2 linked regions of the Sporichthya brevicatena genome follow. The main gene of each other region encodes a partner of the protein of the gene in region 2 in a complex. Links are inferred from orthologs where the notes say so. Each region holds a gene or a part of one and is shown on either strand. Other genes may lie near its edges. The genes, in order: ABD401_RS22155 and ABD401_RS15050.

The links.
Region 1: ABD401_RS15050 (region 2) and ABD401_RS22155 share a complex: the UniProt entries of both Bacillus subtilis proteins name them as parts of the possible RNA degradosome complex. The link is inferred for Sporichthya brevicatena from one-to-one orthologs.

Annotation. Positions count from the first base shown.
Region 1 is NZ_BAAAHE010000047.1:106,758-110,035, reverse strand. What follows is about bases 259-3,221. They hold ABD401_RS22155 (polyribonucleotide nucleotidyltransferase), read left to right. Parts: upstream 259-614; coding sequence 615-2,828; downstream 2,829-3,221. Other genes in these bases: ABD401_RS22150 (M16 family metallopeptidase), read left to right, coding at 2,825-3,221; rpsO (30S ribosomal protein S15), read left to right, coding at 259-423. Outside these bases: more of rpsO, read left to right, coding at 154-258; more of ABD401_RS22150, read left to right, coding at 3,222-3,278. UniProt on the Bacillus subtilis protein: Involved in mRNA degradation. Catalyzes the phosphorolysis of single-stranded polyribonucleotides processively in the 3'- to 5'-direction. Necessary for competence development in Bacillus subtilis.
Region 2 is NZ_BAAAHE010000024.1:72,946-76,019, forward strand. The notes cover bases 140-2,898. They hold ABD401_RS15050 (6-phosphofructokinase), read right to left. Parts: upstream 2,153-2,898; coding sequence 1,127-2,152; downstream 140-1,126. Other genes in these bases: ABD401_RS15045 (class II 3-deoxy-7-phosphoheptulonate synthase), read right to left, coding at 140-1,034; ABD401_RS15055 (hypothetical protein), read left to right, coding at 2,343-2,561; ABD401_RS15060 (RNA polymerase-binding protein RbpA), read right to left, coding at 2,592-2,898. Also shown: more of ABD401_RS15045, read right to left, coding at 1-139; more of ABD401_RS15060, read right to left, coding at 2,899-2,942; preprotein translocase subunit SecG, read right to left, coding at 2,995-3,074. UniProt on the Bacillus subtilis protein: Catalyzes the phosphorylation of D-fructose 6-phosphate to fructose 1,6-bisphosphate by ATP, the first committing step of glycolysis.

The sequences.
Region 1 (3,278 bases), on a different replicon or contig from region 2:
TGCCTCGCCCGGTCGGCGGGGGACGATTTCGGGCACCGACACCTGCGCTGATAGCCTGACGGACGCCGTGAAACGGCCGCGGACAGACAGAGCCCGGGTGGACCTGCCCCGGCGCGCCGCGCAGCGACCCCCGACAGGAGCCCTGAGCAGTTCATGCCGCTCGACAGTGCACAGAAGAAGGCGATCCTCTCCGAGTACGCCCTGAGCCCGAACGACACGGGTTCCCCGGAGGCCCAGGTCGCGATGCTCACCAAGCGCATCAGCGACCTGACCGAGCACCTGAAGGTGCACAAGCACGACCACCACAGCCGGCGCGGCCTGCTCCTGCTCGTGGGCCGGCGTCGCCGGCTCCTGCAGTACCTGGCCAAGACCGACATCAACCGCTACCGCTCGCTCATCGAGCGGCTTGGCCTGCGTCGATAGCGCAGGCCCGGGAACAACCCAACCGTAGGAGCGGTCGGTAAGCGGACATCTCCGCCGCCGGTCCTCGGTAGTGGCCCCCGGAGCCGCGCTGAGCCTTCCAGGTTCGACGAACTCTCCGTAGGCCTCGATCGAAGACCGGTCGAGAACGTCGCGCGAACCCGGCCTCTCCTCGACCCAGAGGAGGGGAGCCCATGGAGGGCCCCGAGATCACTTTCGCCGAAGCCACCATCGACAACGGCCGCTTCGGCAAGCGCACCGTCCGGTTCGAGACCGGCCGTCTCGCCAAGCAGGCGGCCGGCTCGGCCGCCGTCTACCTCGACAGCGGCACCATGATCCTGTCCGCGACCACGGTCGCGAAGAGCCCGCGGGAGAACCTCGACTTCTTCCCGCTCACGGTGGACGTCGAGGAGCGCATGTACGCCGCGGGCCGGATTCCCGGCTCGTTCTTCCGCCGTGAGGGCCGCCCGTCCGAGGACGCGATCCTCACCTGCCGCCTGATCGACCGTCCGCTGCGCCCGAGCTTCGCCAAGGGCCTGCGCAACGAGATCCAGATCGTCGAGACCGTCCTGGCCCTGGACCCGGACGACCTCTACGACGTGGTCGCCATCAACGCGGCCTCGATGTCGACGCAGATCTCCGGCATCCCGTTCTCGGGCCCGATCGGTGGCGTCCGCGTCGCGCTGATCGAGGACCAGTGGGTCGCGTTCCCGCGGCACTCCGAGCTCGAGCGCGCCGTGTTCGACATGGTCGTCGCCGGTCGCGTCCTGGAGGACGGCGACGTCGCGATCATGATGGTCGAGGCCGAGGCTACGACCGAGACGATCGACCTGATCGCCGTCGGCGCGACCGCGCCGACCGAGGAGGTCGTCGCCGAGGGCATCGAGGCGTCGAAGGCTTTCATCAAGGTTCTGTGCGCCGCGCAGAGCGACGTGGCGACCCGTGCGGCCAAGGAGGTCGCCGAGTTCCCGATCTTCCTCGACTACGGCGACGACGTGCTGGAGGCCGTGACGGCCGCCGCCCGCGAGGAGCTCGCCGCCGCGCTGAGCATCGCCGCCAAGCAGGAGCGCGAGGCCGAGCTCGACCGCGTCAAGGCGGTCACGCTCGAGAAGCTCGTCGGCCAGTTCGAGGGTCGCGAGAAGGAGATCTCCGCGGCGTTCCGCTCGGTGACCAAGAAGGTCGTCCGCGAGCGGATCACCAAGGAGAAGATCCGCATCGACGGGCGTGGGCTGAAGGACATCCGTCAGCTCACCGCCGAGGTCGAGGTCATCCCGCGGGTGCACGGGTCGGCGCTCTTCGAGCGCGGCGAGACCCAGATCCTGGGCGTGACGACGCTGAACATGCTGCGCATGGAGCAGATGATCGACACGCTCAACCCCGAGAAGACCAAGCGCTACATGCACAACTACAACTTCCCGCCCTACTCGACCGGTGAGACCGGTCGCGTCGGGTCGCCGAAGCGCCGCGAGATCGGCCACGGCGCGCTGGCGGAGCGGGCCCTGCTGCCCGTGCTGCCGAAGCGTGAGGAGTTCCCCTACGCGATCCGTCAGGTGTCCGAGGCCCTGGGCTCGAACGGCTCGACCTCGATGGGTTCGGTCTGCGCGTCGACGCTGTCGCTGCTCAACGCCGGCTGCCCGCTCAAGGCGCCGGTCGCGGGTATCGCCATGGGTCTGGTCTTCGAGGGCGGCGAGTACACCACGCTCACCGACATCCTCGGCGCCGAGGACGCGTACGGCGACATGGACTTCAAGGTCGCCGGCACCAAGGACTTCGTGACGGCTCTTCAGCTCGACACGAAGCTCGACGGCATCCCGGCCTCGGTCCTCGCCGGTGCGCTGACCCAGGCCCGCGAGGCCCGGCTGCACATCCTCGACGTGATGAACGAGGCGATCGACCGCCCCGACGAGATGAGCGACTTCGCGCCGCGCATCATCACGATCAAGATCCCGGTCGACAAGATCGGCGAGGTGATCGGGCCGAAGGGCAAGATCATCAACCAGATCCAGGCCGACACCGGCGCGGACATCAGCATCGAGGACGACGGCACCATCTACGTCGGCGCCACCAACGGCCCGGCGGCGGAGGCGGCGCGCAACCAGATCAACGCCATCGCCAACCCGACGATGCCCGAGGTCGGCGAGCGCTACCTCGGCACGGTCGTGAAGACGACGACGTTCGGCGCCTTCGTCTCGCTCGTCCCCGGCCGCGACGGGCTGCTGCACATCTCGCAGCTCCGCAAGCTGTCCGGTGGCAAGCGCGTCGAGAACGTCGACGACGTGCTCGCCGTCGGCACCAAGCTGCTCGTCGAGATCGCGGAGATCGACCAGCGGGGCAAGCTCTCGCTGGTGCCGGTCATCGAGGGCGAGGAAGGGGAGTCGTCCGACGACTCCGCCGGCGACGCCGAGTGACATCTCGTTCCACACGGCAGGAGTGGTTTCCGGCTGCGGAGCAGCGCCCCGGGTCGACCCGGACGCTGCTCCCGGCCGGGAGCTCGGGCGGCTCGGTGACGGGGGCGGTGCGACGCACCGTGCTCCCCGGGGGCCTGCGGATCCTGACCGAGGAGATGCCGGGCGCGCGGTCCGCGTCGTTCGGCATCTGGGTGGGCGTCGGTTCGCGGGACGAGTCCCGCAGCCTGGCCGGCGCCACCCACTTCCTGGAGCACCTGCTGTTCAAGGGCACACCCCGGCGCGACGCGCTCGCGATCTCGGCGGCGCTCGACGCCGTCGGCGGCGAGCTGAACGCGTTCACCGCCAAGGAGTACACCTGCTACTACGCGCGGGTGCTCGACCGCGACCTGCCGCTGGCGATCGACGTCGTCGCGGACATGGTCACCTCCTCGCTGATCGCGAAGGCCGACG
Region 2 (3,074 bases):
CACACCCAGCCGACCACGGCGCCGGACGCGGTGACCTTGTCGACCAGGCGCGGGAGGTTCTCGCGCACCTTGCCGGTGCCCATGCGCGTGATGAAGGTCAGGCGGCCGGGCTCGCGCTCCGGGTCGAGCGCGTCGATCAGCGCGAGCGCGTCGTCGGCCGTCGCGTTCGGACCGAGCTTCACGCCGATCGGGTTGCGGATCTTGCGGAGCAGGTCGATGTGCGCGCCGTCGAGGTTGCGGGTGCGCTCGCCGATCCAGAGGAAGTGCCCGGAGACGCCGTACGGCTGCCCGGTGCGGGAGTCGATCCGCGTGAGGGCCCGCTCGTACTCGAGCAGCAGCGCCTCGTGGCTGGAGTAGATGTCGACGCTGGAGAGCGCGTCGGTGTCGACGCCGCAGGCCCGCATGAAGTCCAGGGCGCGGTCGATCTCGGCGGCGAGGGCCTCGTAGCGCTGCCCCACCGGGGAATCCGCGACGAAGTCCTGGTTCCAGGCGTGGACCTGACGCAGGTCGGCGTAACCGCCCTTGGTGAACGCGCGGACCAGGTTCAGCGTCGCCGCGGATGCGTTGTACATCTTCACCAGGCGCTGCGGGTCCGGGATCCGGGCCTCGGCGGTGAACTCGATGCTGTTGACCGCGTCGCCGCGGTAGGACGGCAGCTCGACGCCGTTGCGCTTCTCGACCGGGGAGGACCGGGGCTTGGCGTACTGCCCGGCGAAGCGGCCGATCTTGACGACCGGCACCGAGCCGGCGTACGTGAGCACGACAGCCATCTGGAGCAGCGTCTTCAGCTTCGCCCGCAGCGCGTCGGCCCCGCGGACGTCGAACGACTCCGCACAGTCACCGCCCTGGAGCAGGAACGCCTCGCCGCGCGCGACGGCCGCCAGCCGCTCCTTGAGCTGGTCGCACTCCCCCGCAAACACCAGCGGCGGCAGCGACTGCAGTTCAGCGACCGCCGCGGCCAGCGCCGCGGCGTCGGGGTAGTCCGGCTGCTGCAGAGCAGGCAGCTCCCGCCAGGTGTCCAGGTCGGTACTCACGGGTATGAGGGTACGTCGCCCCTGGTCCGGGCCTGAAATCGGTTATCGCCCGGTATGCCCGGGTCCGCCGCTCGGCCGGGGCGCCGCCGGACTCAGCCGAAGAAGACCTCGGCCTCGGAGTAGAGGCTCGGGTCGACGAGCTTGAGCTCGCGGGTGGCGGCGTCGAGCGGGACGCGGACGATGTCGGTGCCGCGGAGGGCGACCATCTTCCCGAAGTCCTTGTCGTGGATCGCGTCGATGGCGTGGAGCCCGAACCGGGTGGCGAGCCAGCGGTCGAAGGCGGTGGGCGTACCGCCGCGCTGGACGTGGCCGAGGACGACCGCGCGGGACTCGGCCCCGGTCCGGGTCTCGATCTCCTTCGCGACGCGGTCGCCGATGCCCCCGAGGCGGACGTGGCCGAAGTCGTCCTTCTCCCCGGAGACCAGCTCCATCGTCCCCTCCTTGGGGACGGCGCCCTCGGAGACGACCACGATCGGCGCGTAGTGGCTCTGGAACCGGCTCTCGATGAGCGTGCAGACTCGTCCGATGTCGAAGGGGACCTCGGGGATCAGGATGAGGTTCGCTCCCCCGGCCATGCCGGCGTGCAGCGCGATCCAGCCGGCGTGACGGCCCATCACTTCCACGACGAGAGCACGGTGGTGGGACTCGGCGGTGGTGTGGAGGCGGTCGATCGCCTCCACCGCGATGTTCACCGCGGTGTCGAAGCCGAACGTGTAGTCGGTGGCGCCGAGGTCGTTGTCGATCGTCTTCGGCACGCCGACGACCGCGATGCCGTCCTCGTGCAGCCGGGTCGCGACGCCGAGGGTGTCCTCGCCGCCGATGGCGATCAGCGCGTCGATGCCGAGGTCGGCGAGGTTCTTGCGGATCCGCTCGATCCCGCCGTCGACCTTGACGGGATTCGTGCGCGACGAGCCGAGGATCGTCCCGCCCCGCGGCAGGATCCCGCGCACCTCGGGGACGCCGAGCGTCTGCGTCTTGTTCTCCAGCGGGCCACGCCAGCCGTCCCGGAACCCCACGAAGGAGTGTCCGTACTGGTGGACCCCCTTGCGCACGACCGCGCGGATGACCGCGTTCAGACCCGGGCAGTCGCCCCCGCCCGTGAGCACGCCGATGCGCATGCACTGCCTCCTGCTCAGCCCCGATATGTGGCCCCGGACCAGTTCTGGCGTCGGATGACGATCAACTTACCGGTGCCCGATTTCCCGGGTCGGACACTGGACGCCGGGGCGGTCGGGGGCGCATCCTGCACGTACGGCACAGGGCCACCGCCCGAGCCGTAGGGCTCGGGCCGGGCGGAAGGAGTCCGGCATGGGTCAACCACTGTCCGGCACGGAGTCGCTGGTCATTCTTCTCGCGTGCACAGCCGCGATCCTGCTGCTGACGTACGTCTGGGCGGCCTCGAACCGCCGCCCCGTGCGGCGCCGGACCGTCAGTGGCCGGCCGGCCGTGCCCTACTGGCACACGCCGACCGGGCTCCAGGACGAACGCGGCATCGTCGCCCTTGAGCGGCCCGGCCCGCCGCTCTGACGCCGGACCGAGCTCAGGGAGTCGGGCGCCCTAGTAGGGACGCCCGGTCGCACGCAGCTTGTCGAGGGCCTCGGCGAGGATCGCCTCGCCGTCGGCCTCGCTGCGGCGCTCGCGCACGTACGCGAGGTGGGTCTTGTAGGGCTCGTTGCGCGGCGGCGACGGCGGGGTGTCGCGGTCCTGGCCGGCCGGGAAACCGCAGCGGGGGCAGTCCCAGAAGTCCGGCGCGGTCACGGTGCCGTCGTCGGCGAAGCTGGGGCGGGTCTCGTGACCGTTGGCGCACCAGTAGGAGATCCAGAACCGCGGAGCGGAATCGCCACGCTCCGCCTCGCCCATCGGGCCCGCCCCGACACGGCTGCCCCTGATCGCGTTGCCACTTGCCACGAGAGTTCTCCTACGTTGGTGCGAGCCCGGTGTGGGGCCGGTGGTGGTGCGGCTAGTCCTTCAGCAGCAGAAGCAGACCGATGCAGGCCGAGGCCCAGACGGTCACGACGATGTAGGTGATCCGGTCGAGGT